3 regions of the Photobacterium sp. TLY01 genome follow, and region 2 is predicted to be linked to each of the others. Evidence: riboswitches for the same ligand, from Rfam matches in the RefSeq annotation. Region 2 holds a riboswitch; each other region holds the start of a gene.

Region 1 (6,020 bases), on a different replicon from region 2:
CTCTTGATCGAAGCCCCGGTAAACGGCGGCCGTAACTATAACGGTCCTAAGGTAGCGAAATTCCTTGTCGGGTAAGTTCCGACCTGCACGAATGGCGTAATGATGGCCACGCTGTCTCCACCCGAGACTCAGTGAAATTGAAATCGCAGTGAAGATGCTGCGTACCCGCGGCTAGACGGAAAGACCCCGTGAACCTTTACTACAGCTTGGCACTGAACATTGACCCTACATGTGTAGGATAGGTGGGAGGCTTCGAAGCAGGTACGCCAGTATCTGTGGAGCCGTCCTTGAAATACCACCCTTGTCGTGTTGATGTTCTAACGTCGCCCCGTTATCCGGGGTGCGGACAGTGCCTGGTGGGTAGTTTGACTGGGGCGGTCTCCTCCCAAAGCGTAACGGAGGAGCACGAAGGTGGGCTAATCACGGTCGGACATCGTGAGGTTAGTGCAATGGCATAAGCCCGCTTAACTGCGAGAATGACGGTTCGAGCAGGTGCGAAAGCAGGTCATAGTGATCCGGTGGTTCTGAATGGAAGGGCCATCGCTCAACGGATAAAAGGTACTCCGGGGATAACAGGCTGATACCGCCCAAGAGTTCATATCGACGGCGGTGTTTGGCACCTCGATGTCGGCTCATCACATCCTGGGGCTGAAGTCGGTCCCAAGGGTATGGCTGTTCGCCATTTAAAGTGGTACGCGAGCTGGGTTTAGAACGTCGTGAGACAGTTCGGTCCCTATCTGCCGTGGGCGCTGGATGATTGAAGGGAGTTGCTCCTAGTACGAGAGGACCGGAGTGAACGAACCGCTGGTGTTCGGGTTGTGTCGCCAGACGCATTGCCCGGTAGCTAAGTTCGGCATCGATAACCGCTGAAAGCATCTAAGCGGGAAGCGAGCCCTGAGATGAGTCATCCCTGAGGCTTTAAGCCTCCTGAAGGGCTGTTCGAGACTAGAACGTTGATAGGCAGGGTGTGTAAGCGTTGTGAGGCGCTCAGCTAACCTGTACTAATTGCCCGTGAGGCTTAACCATACAACACCCAAGGGGTTTTAGCGGACTCCATAAGCACTTGAATGATGTGCTGAGAACTTAAGTCAGATTTTCCAAGATTGTTGAATAAATTTTGCTTGGCGACCATAGCGTTGCGGACCCACCTGATCCCATGTCGAACTCAGACGTGAAACGCAGCAGCGCCGATGGTAGTGTGGGGTCTCCCCATGTGAGAGTAGGACATCGCCAGGCTTCCTTTTAAAAAAGGCCACCCTAATCGGGTGGCCTTTTTGCTTTTTCAGGATTCTGGATCTGCTGAGTGAGTCGATTGGTTGGTGAAAGTGATGCGCAACATCTGAAGATCGCGCGTATTGCAAGTTGTTGATGTTTTAGTAGTCGATCGACAAAGTAATCAGTCATTTTCAGGCGGAAGGGCTGGTAATTCTCGTTCAGCTGTATACAATACTTACCAATTCTAGGGGATTAGTTCAGTCCGGTAGAACGTCGGTCTCCAAAACCGAATGTCGGCGGTTCGAATCCGTCATCCCCTGCCAAATACAAAAGCCTCGTCTTCGGACGGGGCTTTGTTGTTTCTGAAGGTCAGCTCATGCGCTGTGAACGTCAGCCCGCTGGGGTGCCAGTCCTATCGTCCGTCATCCCCTGTCAGTTTTAGTAACCTTGTCATCCATGTCTAAATGTCCGCGGTGGTAAGTATCTGTGGAAATTTGCAGTGGTTGAAGACATTATGAATCATGCATCCGCTTATCCACGCTGAAGCAACTGAAATCCCACGAAGCAAGCAAATAGGCTCAGAGATAAGTTCAGCATCATATTCAAGCCAGCCTTAATATAGGCGCCTTGCTGGAGCAGTATCAGGTTATCCATCGAAAACGTAGAAAAAGTCGTTAGCGCTCCCAGCATGCCGATGCCAATCAATGGACGCCAGGGAGCTGCCTCTATCATGCCCTGGTTCAGTGCCGAGCTCAGCATACCCATCATCAATGAACCGATGATGTTGACGGCCAGCGTTCCGTACGGGAATCCCTTGCCTAATAAAATCACCGAGAGTTCAGCAATCAGATAGCGTGAGCAGGCGCCGACCGCCCCGCCAATCGCCACATAGCCCAGAATAATCAGTTGGTTCATAGAAAGCCCAGATGGTGACAGAATCATTACATGCTATGGTCAAAAGACAGGAAAAAGTCTGATACCACAAAGCGACGTGCTTCTCACATGACGGTTACTACATTGTGCACTAATCCTAGCAGGAGTAGCGATGATTATGGGTATGTACCATACCATTTTACTGGCAATTAACCCGGATGATTTGAATGTAAAACAGTTAGTTGTAAAAGCCGGTGTGATTGCCAAGCAAAACAATGCAGATCTGCATCTGGCCTATGTAGAGCCGGGTGTAGGTAATGTCAGCTTTCTGGATATCGATTTACAGCTCGACGAGGCGCATAACGAGCAGGAGCTGAGAAGAATGGCTCAGTTGTCTGATCTGGCAAAGCATTCACCACGTCCGATTGCGGCGATTCATCTGGCCGACGGTGATGTTGCCGAACATCTGATTGCGCTGGGGAAGACGATCAAAGTCGATTTAGTGATCACGGGGAACTACAAACCCGGCATTCATTGGCTGGGTGATATACGTTATGAGCTGGCGCAACACTTGAAGTGTGATGTGCTGATCTGCCAGCAGAAAACGCTGTAGTGGTGTAGGGATGAAAAAGACGACTTGCTGAGCGGGTGATGCTTCCTTATACTCTTTGACTGAAACTTGTCGGAGTGCCAACTGGCTGAGACCGCATTGCGGGATCCGTTGAACCTGATCAGATTAGTATCTGCGAAGGGAACAAGAGAAAATCTTCTGCCTAGCTGTACCTTTAGCGTACTGCTGCTGTATCAGACGATGCGACACGCCCTACATGTGTCCGCCTCTTGTTTACGCGCCCATCCGTCAAGCAACTTCCCTAACATTGAAAAAGGAAATTGCTATGTCGAATCGCAAACAAGCGAGACTGGAAGCGAAACAATTCATTGATTCACTCACCACCCAAGCCTACCCCAATTCCCGGAAAGTCTATGTCACCGGCAGCCGGGATGATATCCGTGTCGGCATGCGTGAAATCGCCCAGGCCGATTCTTTGGTCGGCGGCGATAAAAACAACCCTATCTTTGAGCCAAACGAGCCGATTCGAGTGTATGACACCTCCGGCTTTTATACCGATCCTGAGCAATCCATTGATATCTATAACGGCCTGCCGACACTGCGTGAAAGCTGGATTGAGGAGCGCGGCGATACCGAACTGCTGGATGAGCTGAGCTCAGCATATTCCAAAGAGCGTCTGGCCGATGACACGCTGGATGATTTGCGTTTTGCCCACCGAGCCCGCGTACGCCGTGCGAAAGCTGGCCAGTGTGTGACTCAGATGCACTATGCCCGTCAGGGCATGATTACGCCGGAGATGGAATATATCGCGATCCGGGAAAATATGGGTCGCGCTCAGTATCGTGATGAGGTGTTGAATCAGCAACATCCGGGACACAGCTTTGGTGCCAATCTGCCCAAAGACATCACCCCAGAGTTTGTTCGCAAAGAAGTCGCGGAAGGCCGTGCGATTATTCCGTCGAACATTAACCACCCGGAATCCGAGCCGATGATCATTGGCCGCAACTTCCTGGTGAAAGTGAATGCCAATATCGGTAACTCGGCCGTGACCTCTTCAATCGAGGAAGAAGTGGAAAAACTGGTGTGGTCGACCCGCTGGGGCGGCGATACCGTGATGGATCTGTCGACCGGCCGAAATATTCACGAAACCCGCGAATGGATCATCCGTAACAGCCCGGTGCCCATTGGGACTGTCCCTATGTATCAGGCGCTGGAGAAGGTCAATGGTGTGGCTGAAAACCTGACCTGGGAAGTCTTCCGCGACACCTTGCTGGAGCAAGCGGAGCAGGGGGTCGACTATTTTACGATTCACGCCGGTGTATTGTTACGCTTTGTCCCGATGACCGCCAAGCGGGTAACCGGAATTGTTTCCCGCGGTGGTTCTATCATGGCGAAATGGTGTCTGGCGCACCACAAAGAAAGCTTTTTGTATGAGCATTTTCGTGAAATTTGCGAGATCTGCGCCCAGTACGATATCTCCCTGTCGCTGGGTGACGGCCTGCGTCCCGGTTCAGTTGCTGATGCCAATGATGAAGCCCAGTTCAGTGAGCTGCGCACTTTAGGCGAGCTGACTAAGATAGCCTGGGAGTACGATGTCCAGGTAATGATTGAAGGCCCGGGACATGTCCCGATGCACCTGATCAAAGAGAACATGGATGAGCAGCTCAAGCACTGCCATGAAGCACCGTTTTATACTTTAGGCCCGCTGACCACCGACATTGCCCCGGGCTACGACCATATTACTTCTGGTATTGGTGCGGCGATGATCGGCTGGTTTGGCTGCGCCATGCTGTGCTATGTCACGCCGAAAGAGCATTTAGGTCTGCCGAACAAAGACGATGTCAAAACCGGTCTGATCACCTATAAGCTGTGTGCCCACGCCGCTGATCTGGCCAAAGGTCATCCCGGGGCGCAGGTGCGTGATAATGCCCTGTCCAAAGCCCGTTTCGAATTCCGCTGGGAAGATCAGTTCAATCTCGGATTGGACCCGGATACTGCGCGGGCTTTCCATGATGAAACGCTGCCACAGGAATCGGGCAAAGTGGCTCACTTCTGCTCGATGTGCGGACCGAAATTCTGTTCGATGAAGATCTCCCAGGAAGTGCGGGATTACGCCAAAGCGCAAGAGGACGCTCAGGTGATTCAAATGCTCGAGGATCCCTTGGAGGGGATGCGCCAGAAAGCGGAGGAGTTTCGGGACAAGGGCAGCGAGCTCTACCACAAGGCGAAAACCCATGAGGAACAGCAGGCATGAGTGAGGTGATGCAAGCGTCATTTCCTGTGATGGAGGGCGGCATCGGTCCGCTCTATCCGGTTGTTGATGATGTCCGCTGGATTGCCCGATTGCTGCCGCTTGGGGTGAAAACTGTTCAGTTGCGGATCAAAGATCCAGCGCATCCTGAGCTGGAGGCGCAGATTATTGATGCGATTCGTCTGGGCCGGGAGCACAACGCCCAGGTGTTTATTAACGACTACTGGCAGCTGGCGCTCAGGCACGGTGCTTACGGTGTGCACCTGGGGCAGGAAGAGCTGGATATCGCGGATCTCGATGCGCTGCGCCAGGCAAATATCCGCCTGGGGGTATCAACCCGAACGGCGGCTGAGCTGCAACGCGGTCTGGCACTGGCACCCAGCTATGTAGCGATCGGCCATATTTTCCCGACCCCGACCAAAGACATGCCGACTCCACCACAAGGGATCGCTCAGTTAAAAGCGCACCTCGGCACAGTGGCCGGCCGCTATCCGACGGTCGCCATCGGCGGGATTGATCTCACCAATGTTGCAGATGTCTGGCAGACGGGCGTGTCCTGTGTGGCTGTGGTGCGGGCTGTGACAGCGGCAGCGGATCTCGAGCAGGCACTGGCGGCATTTGCTGACAAGCTGGTGAGGTAGTCATGCTGACAGACGAGTCTTTCTTGCGCTACCAGCGCCAGGTGCAGCTACCGGAAATCGGAGAGCAGGGCCAGCAGGCCCTGCAGCAGGCCAGGGTGCTGATTATCGGTGCGGGCGGGCTTGGCGCACCGGCAGCCTTATATCTGGCGGCGGCGGGCGTTGGCAGCCTGGTGATTGCCGATGGTGACAAGGTTGAGCGCTCCAACCTCCAGCGGCAGATTATCTACCGTGATGATAATCAGGGTGAGAGCAAAGCACAGGCCGCCGTGACGCAGATCAAGGCGCTCAATCCGCTGATCCGTGCCCGTGCAGTGACAGCCAGACTGGCCAAGCTGCAACTGGCGATGGAAATCAGTCTGGCTGATGTGGTGCTTGATTGTACCGATAACTTTGCCAGCCGCCATGCCATTAATCAGGCCTGCTTTGAGCACGGTAAACGGCTGATCTCTGCCGCGGCGATTCGCTGGCA
Region 2 (6,020 bases):
TTATACACAGCTTTTGTGGATAACGACATGGTTATCCCTCGCTTTACTCATTCAACCACAATTTACTGCTAAAAAATTGAATTAAAAAGCCAGGAAAATTCCTGGCCAAATCATTCCACTTCGATATTACTTATTGTAAATTTGTGCAATCAGTGTCTTCAATCGTAAACGCCGTACTGAATCCGAACTTTGATAGAGTTTCCACCTCAACAGGATAGAAACCTACATCTATAGCATCTGACACATAATCTAAATCAATTGTATAGGTCTTCAACCCTATCATCTTAACTTGCTCCGGCACACAACTGTCGGCGTCCCCCTCCTTAAAACACAGACCTGATGCAGGAACTTCAATCTTGGCGCAACCAGTTTCCTCTCCACCATAGTTACTGAGATCAATGAGATCACCATCTGGTGCGTTCACCGGTATATTAAGGTTTGATTTAAGTACATCCCAGCTATAGTACCCATTCTCTAATGCAGGTGCTGCCCCTTCAATTTGGGCTCCATCAATAGAAAAAACTTCGACCTTGTGATCAATCAAATTTTCAAGCGTCTCTTCATCACAGCCAGCCAGGGCCAGTAATGAGCATAAAATTACTGCTGCTCTTGTCATATTATTATCCTTTGTCGTATCAGGTTATTGCCGGGTGAGTATCTTCTACCAGTGAGCGGAAATCCACTTCTAATCGTGAAACTGATAGCTGGCTGCCATTTTTGCAAAGCAACTGATTTGTTTACTGAATGGATTTACATTTTATGTGTAAGTCGCCGCTTTTATACCCAACATGGTGGCCGTCTTTGTTGAAATCTGTGTGCTGTTCATGACACTTTGCGTTAAAATCACCGTTCATCAGCAAGAATCAGTATGATTTCCCCGAATTTCAATACACGTTCTACCTCAGAATAATTCATCTGCTGAAGCAGTCCTTCAGCACCTGGTTATCAGTGCTCAATATTTTATAACGCGTAGTAAGCACGATTCACGCTGACACCACAGTTGCCAGAAATGCCCTGCGAAACCAGGCATCATCTCCCACCCCGCTTAAAATTAAATCTCCATCACGAACATCTGTTGATTTTATGTACAGCAAGTATGCTTTATTAGGCACAGCTGCCAGTTTTACTATCTTTTTTTGAATTTTTTGCTGTTGCTATTTTCATCAATCAGCTCTTGTAGTTAGGCTAGAAATGTTTATTTCGCTCATCAAAAAAAGGAACCTAAGATGATAAAAACGTCAGTATTAGCACTTGCATTGTCAGCTGTATTTGCTGCACCTGCGATGGCTATTCCTGCTGCAGACCTGGACCAGCTAGGTCAGGGGTTGGATGTGACTTACACCGTTTTGGATAACACTCAGGATGACTGGGTCACTTTCCGCGCGAAGATTGATTTCACAAACCAAAGCAGTAAAACATTACCCGCGACAGGTTGGTCAATTTACTTCAGCCATATTCGCATGGTTGAAAGTGTCTTAACCGACCAGGTGAAAATCAGCCATGTTAACGGGGATATGTTTAAACTCGAGCCTACCGCAAACTTTGTACCTCTGGCTCCGGGACAATCGCTTGCCATTGAGTTTGACGCAGCAAACTGGCAGGTCGCAAAAACTGACGTAATGCCAAACTGGTATTTCGTGTCTGAAGATCAGGGCCAGACCATCACATCGCTGATCACCAGTACCAGTAACCGCGTGAATGGCCTGGTCCCGACCAAGCCATCAGAAGAACTTCCTTTCGTAGCGGATTTTTCAACGCCACAACAATGGAAACGTTATGGAAGTGCTGCCATAACCGATTTTTACGATCCTTTTACCGCGCAAGACAGATACCAGCGTAATGCTGATCTCAATGTCATCAGCAATGCCAATGGCGTGATTCCTACGCCAGCCGAAATGACGCTTGGTACTGGTGATGTCACGCTGGATTCAACCTGGGTCATCGTTTACGGCAACGGTTATGAAGATCAGGCCATGTTCCTGGCCAACCAACTGGGTATCACCGCTGCGCCCTGGTCACCCACGACACAAAAACGTATCAATATGGGCTGGGGCCAGGTCAACATCAATGGCGTCCAAAAATGGGAAGAGGCATATAACCTAAACGTTGACGCCGCCAGTGAGGTCATCACCATCGGTGCTGCAGATCCTGCAGGTGCACTTTATGCCTCCCAGTCATTGTTGCAATTAATTGACGGCAATAAAGTTCCCGCAGTACAGATTGCTGATGCCCCTCGTTTTGCATACCGTGGCTTCTCCGTCGATGCAGTCCGTAACTTCCGTACCAAAGATTCGATTCTTCAGCTACTCGACCAAATGGCCGCATTTAAACTGAACAAACTGCACTTGCGCCTGGCTGATGATGAAGGCTGGCGTATAGAAATTGCCGGTTTGCCTGAGCTGACAGATGTTGGTGCAACACGCTGTCATGATCCTGAAGAAAAAACCTGTCTGTTACCTTTCCTGGGGGCTGGCCCTGAGGGTTCACCTGAATCCAATGGTTATTACACAGCGGCAGACTATCAGGAAATTCTGAGCCATGCCGCTGCACTGAACATCGAAGTCGTGCCAGAGATCGATATCCCAGGACATGCACACGCGGCGATCAAAGCGATGGAAGCTCGCTATGACCATTACGCGGCACAAGGAAACATGGCAGAAGCGAACAAATATCTGCTGACCGATTTTAACGATACCACTCAGTATCTGTCGGTTCAGATGTTCACAGACAACGCCATCAACGTGTGTATGGAATCAACCTATAACTTTGTTGATGCCGTCGTGAGCGGCCTTGTCAGCCTGCATCAGGGCGTTCAGCCCCTCAAAACCTTCCACTTCGGGGGTGACGAAATTGCTGGTGCGTGGATTAACTCGCCTGCCTGTCAGGATTTCATTGCCAACAATACTGATGGTGTGAACAGCGTCTCGGATCTGAGCCGTTACTTTGTTGAACGTATTTCTGTGATCACAGCCAACTATGGTCTGGATATGGCAGGCTGGGAAGACGGACTGATGCACGATGGTCAGGTTTACCCTCGCTCACAAATGGCAAACAGCCAGCTCTGGGGGAACGCATGGCAGAATATCTGGGAATGGGGTGTCGCAGATCGTGCCTACAATCTGGCCAATAACGACTATAAAGTCGTCTATAACCATGCGACCCACCTGTACTTTGACCACCCATATGAGCCCGATCCAAACGAGCGTGGCTACTACTGGGCACCACGCTTTACCGACACCCGTAAAACCTTTGGTTTCATGCCAGATGATGTCTTCGCCAATGCTGACTTCACTCGCGCCGGTGCACCGATCACCAAAGCCGAAGTGGTTGCTTCAGCAGGTGTGAAAAAGCTGCTCAAGCCTGAGAATGTTCTGGGTCTTCAGGGATCGCTCTGGGCCGAAACTGTCCGTACCGAAGACCAGTTTGAAGGGATGGTCTTCCCTCGCGTGTTAGGCCTGGCTGAACGTGCCTGGCACACGGCTACTTGGGAAGCCAATGACAACGCTGGCATTGCTTTGGATGAAACCGGACGTAACACAGATTACAACCAGTTCGCCAACCTGCTGGGTCAGAAAGTACTGCCGAAACTGGAGCAAGCGGGTATCGCGTTTAACCTGCCAGTTCCCGGCGGTGTGATTGAGAATGGTGTCCTTCAAGCCAATTCGACGTTCCCGGGTCTGACGATTGAGTACTCAACCGATCAAGGCGCGAGCTGGCAGTCGTACGACCATCTCAACCCACCCGCGGTTGCGGCAGGTGTTCAGCTGAGAACTGTTTCCGGTCTGCGAGCCAGCCGGGTAGCAACAGTTAACTAAGTGATATCACCGACTCACAGAGCTCCTTCGGGAGCTCTGTTTCATTTCAACCCTGATGTTCTGACCCTGAGCTTATTCAGACCATACTGCCAGTTCATTACCACTTGGCTCAGTGAAGTGAAAGCGTCTGCCGCCAGGAAAAGAAAAAATCGGCTTCACAATCACCCCACCTGCCGCGATCACGGCCTGTTCAGTGGCTTCCAGATTGTCACTGTAAATCACAATCAGTGCAGACCCTTTTTCAACCTGAGAAAACAATGGCGCAGCATAAAATCCGCCATCCAGCCCCTGCTCTGAAAATGCAGTGTATTCATCACCATAATCGATGAATGACCAGCCAAAAACGCGCTCAAAAAACGCCTTTGTCTTAGATAGTTGGGCTGCGGGAAATTCAACATAATTTATTTGATGGTGCTTTTTCACTGTGGCGGCTCCTTAATGGCTGATTTCAAAAGACATGATCGACAACGAAAGCTTAGCTGGTTTTACCTCATTAAACTCACCTGTCACCAATTTGGTGTAATTCTTTTGCTTTCTGAGAAACAACAAGGTTAGAATGACCGGCGCGAAAAAGTGCTTAAATGTTAGTTTCAGCACATCGCATCAGATGAAGAAATACGTTAGTCGGGGAGCCGTAAGGCTGAGACCACAGAGTGGGACCCGTTGAACCTGATCCAGTTAATACTGGCGTAGGGAACTAGCAGCATTGCCCGTCACCTTCTCATCCTGACCAGGATGCTCACGAAGTGTAACCCGGCGACTGTTCGTCACCCCTGCGTAATCAAACGATGATTTTGATAGCAAGGGATGCCGATGAACACGCCCACAATAGCCAAACCTTCTCCGTTAAATAATCCTGCACGTACTCCGATTACGCTGACCATTGCCGGTTCAGACAGCGGCGGCGGTGCGGGCATTCAGGCAGACATTAAAGCGATTTCAGCAACAGGTGGCTATGCCTGTTCCGTCATCACTGCACTGACGGCGCAAAATACACTGGGTGTCTCCGGCATCTTTCCTGTCAGCCCTGCGTTTGTTGAACAGCAATTGGATGCCGTTTTCAGTGATCTCGACATCCGGGCCGTCAAAATCGGGATGCTGAGTGATGCCGGTATCATCCAGGCCGTCGCAAAAAAGCTTCGCCAGTACCAGCCTGAATTTATCGTGCTGGACCCTGTGATGGTGGCCACCAGCGGGGATCTTTTACTCGAAGAAGACGCTATCAGTACGCTGAAAAATGAACTCATTCCTTTAGCCAACCTGATAACCCCGAACCTTCCCGAGGCCGTGACACTCACAGGCTCCGCCGGCCGGCATATCGATCCACCAGCCCTCAAGTGTCTTGATCAAGAAATGCTGATTGAGCAACTCAGAGCCATCAGCAACAATGCTGTGTTGCTCAAAGGCGGTCATTGGGAACATGACGCATTCAGCACGGATTACCTGATTACAAAAAGTGACACCGTCACCATTTCAGCCGAGCGTGTAGTAACTCGTAATACTCACGGTACAGGGTGCACTTTATCCGCTGCTATTGCCTCCTACCTGGCACAAGGCTTTAGCCTCGCCGACGCTGTCAATCAAGGCAAAACATATCTGACCGAAGCCCTGTGCCATGCAGATCTGCTCAGCATTGGTCAGGGACACGGACCCGTTCATCACTTCTATGCACTTCACTCGTTGAGGGATCAGGGATGAGCACATTCACTCCCCCGGTAAGTTATCCATTATTGCCGCCTGAAACTGAATTGAACAAACCCGGTATTCATATAAAGCAGCTGAGCTTGGCCTTTTCAGGTCAAAAGATCCCTTTATTCAGCCAGTTGGATTTAACGCTCCAGCCCGGGCAATGGCATTGCATTCTGGGTCAGAGTGGCTGCGGTAAAACCACTTTGCTGCGCCTGCTCGCCGATCTGTTACCCAAAGATGTGGCATGGAGCGGCGAACTGTCTGCTTCTGATAACCAAAGTATCAGTGGCCGTGTCGCCTATATGGCGCAGCAAGATCTGCTGCTACCCTGGTTAAATGTTCTGGACAACGTCTGCTTCAGCTTCAGACTGAAACAGGGTAAGGCCAGTGCAGCCGTGCAGGAGCGTGCAATCCAGCTCCTCCATCGAGTTGGATTAGGTGAAAAATTGCACGCCCGTCCATCGCAATTATCAGGGGGAATGCGACAGCGCGTTGCGCTTGTTCGCACCTTAATTC
Region 3 (6,020 bases), on a different replicon from region 2:
GCTGCCGCTGCGCAAGCACTTCCAGCTGTTCTGTAACCTGCGTCCGGCGCAGATCCACAGTGGTCTGGAAGCCTTTTCTCCCTTGCGTGCCGACATCTCCGAGCGAGGTTTTGACATCGTGGTGGTGCGTGAGCTGACCGGCGGCATCTACTTTGGTCAGCCGAAAGGCCGCGAAGGGGAGGGTGCGATGGAAAAGGCCTATGATACTGAGGTTTATCATCGCTATGAGATCGAACGTATCGCCCGTATCGCGTTTGAGTCTGCCCGTCTGCGTCGTAAGAAAGTCTGCTCCATCGACAAAGCGAACGTGCTGCAAAGCTCAATTCTGTGGCGCGAAGTGGTGGAAGGGATCGCCAAAGATTACCCGGATGTCGAACTGAGCCACATGTACATCGACAACGCCACCATGCAGCTGATCAAAGATCCGTCGCAGTTTGACGTCATGCTGTGTTCCAACATTTTCGGTGACATTATCTCCGACGAATGCGCCATGATCACCGGCTCTATGGGCATGCTGCCTTCGGCCAGCCTGAACCAGGACAAGTTCGGCATGTATGAACCGGCCGGCGGTTCAGCGCCGGATATCGCCGGTAAAAACATCGCCAACCCAGTGGCACAGATTCTGTCTGCCGCCCTGATGCTGCGCTACAGTCTGGGTCAAGAAGAAGCGGCACGCGCCATTGAGCAAGCCGTCTCCCAGGCACTGGAAGCCGGTGAACTGACAGCGGATCTGGCCGGCAACCGCCCGGCCCTGTCGACCGACGCCATGGGCGATAAAATCGCCGCCTACATCCGCCAGGCATAAGCCGAACGACGAGGAGCAAACGAGCAATGTCAAACACAACACACACAGCCAAAACGCTGTACGAAAAAGTCTATGATGCCCACGTCGTGGTCGCCGCCGAAGGTGAAAACCCGATTTTGTATATCGACCGCCACCTGGTGCACGAAGTCACCTCACCGCAGGCCTTTGATGGCCTGCGCGAAAAAGGCCGCCCGGTTCGCCAAACCGGCAAAACCTTCGCCACCATGGACCACAACGTGTCGACGCAGACTAAAGACATCAATGCGTCGGGCGAGATGGCACGTATCCAGATGGAAACCCTGGCCAAGAACTGTAAAGATTTCGGCGTCACCCTGTATGATCTGAACCACAAATACCAGGGCATCGTCCATGTCATGGGGCCTGAGCTGGGGATTACCCTGCCGGGCATGACTATCGTGTGCGGCGATTCCCACACCGCCACCCATGGGGCGTTCGGCGCGCTGGCCTTTGGGATCGGGACGTCTGAGGTTGAGCACGTGCTGGCCACCCAGACCCTGAAACAAGCCCGGGCCAAAACCATGAAGATTGAAGTCAGAGGCAAAGTCGCCCCTGGCATCACAGCCAAAGACATTATTCTGGCGATCATCGGCAAGACCACAGCTGCCGGCGGTACCGGCTATGTGGTGGAGTTCTGCGGCGAAGCGATCACCGATCTGAGCATGGAAGGCCGGATGACGGTCTGTAACATGGCCATTGAGCTGGGTGCCAAGGCCGGCCTGATTGCCCCGGATCAGACCACCTTTGATTACATCAAAGGCCGTCACTTTGCTCCCACCGACGCCAATTTTGACGCCGCTGTCGAATACTGGCAGACCCTGAAATCCGATCCCGATGCCCAGTTCGACCACGTGGTCACCCTGGATGCCAAAGACATCAAACCACAGGTGACCTGGGGCACCAACCCGGGTCAGGTCATTGCCATTGATGAGCCGATTCCGGCCCCGGACAGCTTCAGCGATGCGGTTGAGCGCTCTTCTGCCGCCAAAGCACTGGCCTACATGGGTCTGGAAGCGGGTAAAAAGCTGGCCGATTTCCCGATTGATAAAGTCTTCATCGGCTCTTGCACCAACTCCCGCATTGAAGATATGCGAGCTGCCGCCGCGGTTGCCAAAGGCCGCAAAGTCGCCCCCCATGTGCAGGCACTGGTGGTGCCCGGTTCTGAGCAGGTCAAAGCACAGGCCGAACGCGAAGGGCTGGACAAAATTTTCATTGAAGCCGGTTTTGAATGGCGCCTGCCGGGCTGCTCTATGTGTCTGGCGATGAACAACGATCGCCTGGGGCCAGGGGAGCGCTGCGCCTCGACCAGTAACCGTAACTTCGAGGGCCGTCAGGGCCGCGATGGCCGCACTCACCTGGTGAGCCCGGCGATGGCCGCTGCCGCCGCCTGTGCCGGTCATTTCGTGGATATCCGCGAGCTGGACCAAGCCACCGTCGCCACCGCCTAATCTGAGAGGAAACAAACATGGCAGGAATCAAACAACATACTGGACTGGTGGTGCCGCTGGATGCCGCGAACGTCGACACTGACGCCATCATTCCGAAGCAGTTTTTGCAGAAAGTGAACCGGACCGGTTTTGGCAAGCACCTGTTTCACGACTGGCGTTTTCTCGATGACGCCGGCCAGCAGCCAAATCCTGAGTTCGTCCTCAACTACCCGCGCTATCAGGGCGCCAGTATCCTGCTGGCCCGTGAAAACTTCGGCTGCGGCTCCTCACGCGAGCACGCCCCCTGGGCCCTGGCTGACTACGGCATCAAGATCATGATTGCGCCGAGCTTTGCCGACATTTTTTATGGTAACGCAATCAACAACCAGATGGTGCCGGTGCGCCTGACGGATACCGAAGTGGACGAGATTTTCCAGTTTGTCGACGCCAACCAGGGCGCTGAGGTGACAGTGGATCTGGAAAGCATGACGGTCAGTGCCAACGGCAAAACCTACGCATTCGAGATTGACGAATTTCGTCGCCACTGCCTGCTGAATGGTCTGGATAACATCGGCCTGACCCTGCAGCACGAAGATAAAATCGCTGCGTATGAAAGTCAGATCCCGGCCTTTCTGGCCTGATCTATACTGTCAGTGCTGACTGACTCAGACACCCTGCTCCGGCAGGGTGTTTTGTTCAGCGCCGGTACCGGAAAGAAACACCCTTTACTTCGGTCTGTTGAATATCAATCTTTTGACAGAGGTGTTCACATGTATCCGCTACGCCAAATCCTGACTGTGTTGAGCATGCTCACCTTGCTCAGCCTGTCTTTCGTCACACTCGCAGCGCCCAAAGCCGATCTCTGGCCTTTGTGGCAGGCCAGCAACCCGGGCAGTACCGAAAAAATTGACCATACCCGCTGGCAAACCCTGCTCAACGACTATCTGCTGGTCGCCCCCGGGCAGACCCGCTTTCGTTATGCCGCGGTCAGCGCGCAGGATAAAACCGCGCTGGCTCGCTATCTGGACCAGCTCACCGCGCTGGACCCGCGCCGCTACAACCGTAATGAGCAATTTGCCTACTGGGTCAACCTGTATAACGCCCTGACGGTCAAAGTGATTCTGGATAACTATCCGGTCAGCTCGATCACCAAACTCGGTGGTTTGTTCAGCTTCGGCCCCTGGGATGAAAAGCTGATCACCATCAGCGGCCAGAGACTGTCACTCAATGATATTGAACACCGCATTTTGCGCCCGATCTGGCAGGATAAGCGAGTTCATTACGTGGTGAACTGTGCCAGTTTAGGCTGCCCGGATCTGCTCCCTGAGGTCATGCAGGCCGATCAGCTGGAGCAGCAACTGGACTTGGCCGCCAGACGCTTTATCAACAGCGAGAAAGGGGTTTCTGTGCGCGGCCAGCGTGTCCGCCTGTCGTCGATTTATGACTGGTATCAGAGTGATTTCGGCACCCTGGCTGAGCTGCAAACACACCTGAATCAATATCTCAGCCGGCCGGTGACCCTGACATCACCAACTTACGATTACGACTGGCGACTCAATGAGCTCAAATAGCCTCAGCTGACAACTGACAACTGACTAGCGCCTCAGGATTCACAGCCGGCCGCAATTGTGGCTGGCAACCTGTCCCGGCCGCGTTTACAATGAGAGCCGTTCTCATGGGGAGTCTTCGGGCTGAGATCGTACGGCGTACGGGACCCATTGAACCTGAACCAGATCATGCTGGCGGAGGAATTGAGAAAAACTGAGAGACAAGAAAGCACATCTTTACCCGCTTATCGTGCCTTTCCGGGAAACCTTCCCTCTCACTCAACCCCGCGCCTTGAAGAAATCGGAATTCCCTGTTTAACAGGAACTCAGGAGCGCTTTGTGAAACACCAACTGATAGCTTTACCCCTGCTGGCTGCCGCCACGTCTGCCGCGGCCGCTCAACCGACTTTAACGGTTTACACCTACAGCTCTTTCACCGCCGACTGGGGACCAGGTCCGGCCATCGAAACGGCTTTCGAAAAAGAATGCGACTGCGATCTTCAGTTTGTCGCCCTCGACGATGGCGTGTCGATCCTCAACCGGGTTCGTCTGGAAGGCAACAGCAGCAAAGCCGATCTGCTGTTAGGACTGGATAACAACCTGATGGCGGAAGCCAAGAAAACCGGCCTGCTGGCCACACACCAGGTCGATACCACGGCGGTTACCCTTCCGGGCGGCTGGAACGATGACACCTTTGTGCCTTTCGACTATGGTTACTTCGCTTTCATTTATGACAGCAAGAAACTGAGCAACCCGCCAGAGAGCCTGAAAGCCCTGGTTGAGCGCGACGATCTGACCATGATTTACCAGGATCCGCGCACCTCAACGCCGGGACAGGGTCTGATGCTGTGGGTGAAATCTGTCTATGGCGATCAAGCCGCCGCAGCCTGGCAGCAACTGGCGAAGAAAACCGTGACTGTGACCAAAGGCTGGTCAGAGGCCTACAATATGTTCCTCAAGGGCGAGGCCGATCTGGTGCTCTCTTACACCACCTCACCGGCCTACCACCTGATTGCCGAGCAAGACGACAAGTACAAAGCCGCCAACTTCAGCGAAGGGCACTATCTGCAGGTGGAAGTCGCCGCTAAACTCAAAAACAGCCGCAACAGTGCGCTGGCTGATCAGTTCCTGGCCTTCATGCTGACCCCGGGCTTCCAGTCACAGATTCCAACCGGAAACTGGATGTATCCGGTGACCAATCAGACACTGCCAGAAGGCTTCAGCAGCCTGCCCCTGCCTGCCAAGTCGCTGGAATTTTCCGCCGATGAAGTCGCGAAAGAGCGTAAAAGCTGGATTCGCGAGTGGCAGACTGCCCTGACCCAGTAAGGCAATAGGACAGATCTTGTTACTCTCCCGTTCCAGCCTGCCCGGCCTGTTCAGCGCCGGGCTGATCCTGATTGTCGTCGGCGGGGCGCTCAGCGCGCTGCTGACTCAGGCCACCGAACTGCAGCCGCTCAGCTTGTGGCAGGATCCTTACCTGCGTCATGTCACGGCCTTCAGCTTCAAGCAAGCGCTGCTCTCGACCCTGCTCAGTGTGATACCGGCGATTCCTGTGGCTTACGCCCTGTCGCGACGCCGTTTCCCGGGCCGCACGATACTACTGCGCTTATTCGCGATGACAGTGGTGCTGCCGGTACTGGTGGCGGTATTCGGCCTGCTGGCAATTTATGGCAACAGTGGTTTGCTGGCCCAATGGCTGGCCGCTTTAGACATGCGTCTGCCGTTCAGTATTTACGGTCTCAACGGCATTCTGCTTGCCCATGTGTTCCTGAATCTGCCGCTGGCAAGCCGTTTACTGCTACAAAGTCTGGAAGGCATTCCGGCCGAACAGCATCAGTTGGCTGCCCATCTGGGCATGAAAGGCTGGCCGCTGTTCCGGCTGGTTGCCTGGCCGCGGCTGCGCCAGCAACTGCCGCAGGTCGCCGGGCTGGTGTTCATGCTGTGCTTTACCAGCTTTGCGGTCATTATGTCGCTCGGTGGCGGCCCGAAAGCCACCACAATCGAGCTGGCCATCTATCAGGCGCTGAGGTACGACTTTGATCTGGCTGCCGGTGCCATGCTGGCGTTATGGCAGATGCTACTGTGCTGCTCGTTGGTGTTGTTCAGCCAGCGCTTTGCCAAACCGCTGTCCACACTCAGCGGCCGGGTCCGCCAGGGGCATCCGAATTATCTCGACAGCCACACGGCAAGGGTGTGGGACGGATGCTGGATTGGCTTGGTACT

Evidence for each region. Region 2 has a riboswitch for thiamine pyrophosphate ahead of thiD (bifunctional hydroxymethylpyrimidine kinase/phosphomethylpyrimidine kinase). Riboswitches for the same ligand answer to the same signal wherever they lie in the genome.
Region 1: linked by a shared signal. The riboswitch ahead of thiC (phosphomethylpyrimidine synthase ThiC) and the one ahead of thiD (bifunctional hydroxymethylpyrimidine kinase/phosphomethylpyrimidine kinase) in region 2 are both predicted to bind thiamine pyrophosphate.
Region 3: linked by a shared signal. The riboswitch ahead of thiB (thiamine ABC transporter substrate binding subunit) and the one ahead of thiD (bifunctional hydroxymethylpyrimidine kinase/phosphomethylpyrimidine kinase) in region 2 are both predicted to bind thiamine pyrophosphate.

What each region holds. Positions count from the first base shown of each region.
Region 1 covers NZ_CP090364.1:3,282,131-3,288,150, reverse strand. The annotation lists rRNA gene LN341_RS15270 (23S ribosomal RNA) at 1-1,026, shown strand, start outside; rRNA gene rrf (5S ribosomal RNA) at 1,121-1,236, shown strand; tRNA gene LN341_RS15260 (tRNA-Trp) at 1,462-1,538, shown strand; gene crcB (fluoride efflux transporter CrcB) at 1,747-2,130, opposite strand; gene LN341_RS15250 (universal stress protein) at 2,261-2,701, shown strand; TPP riboswitch at 2,762-2,859, shown strand; gene thiC (phosphomethylpyrimidine synthase ThiC) at 2,985-4,913, shown strand; gene thiE (thiamine phosphate synthase) at 4,910-5,551, shown strand; gene LN341_RS15235 (HesA/MoeB/ThiF family protein) at 5,554-6,020, shown strand, end outside.
Region 2 covers NZ_CP090365.1:934,421-940,440, reverse strand. The annotation lists gene LN341_RS19920 (hypothetical protein) at 131-616, opposite strand; gene LN341_RS19915 (family 20 glycosylhydrolase) at 1,227-3,815, shown strand; gene LN341_RS19910 (VOC family protein) at 3,888-4,238, opposite strand; TPP riboswitch at 4,431-4,528, shown strand; gene thiD (bifunctional hydroxymethylpyrimidine kinase/phosphomethylpyrimidine kinase) at 4,629-5,513, shown strand; gene LN341_RS19900 (ABC transporter ATP-binding protein) at 5,510-6,020, shown strand, end outside.
Region 3 covers NZ_CP090364.1:2,907,742-2,913,761, forward strand. The annotation lists gene leuB (3-isopropylmalate dehydrogenase) at 1-805, shown strand, start outside; gene leuC (3-isopropylmalate dehydratase large subunit) at 832-2,271, shown strand; gene leuD (3-isopropylmalate dehydratase small subunit) at 2,289-2,891, shown strand; gene LN341_RS13470 (DUF547 domain-containing protein) at 3,042-3,821, shown strand; TPP riboswitch at 3,917-4,019, shown strand; gene thiB (thiamine ABC transporter substrate binding subunit) at 4,137-5,123, shown strand; gene thiP (thiamine/thiamine pyrophosphate ABC transporter permease ThiP) at 5,140-6,020, shown strand, end outside.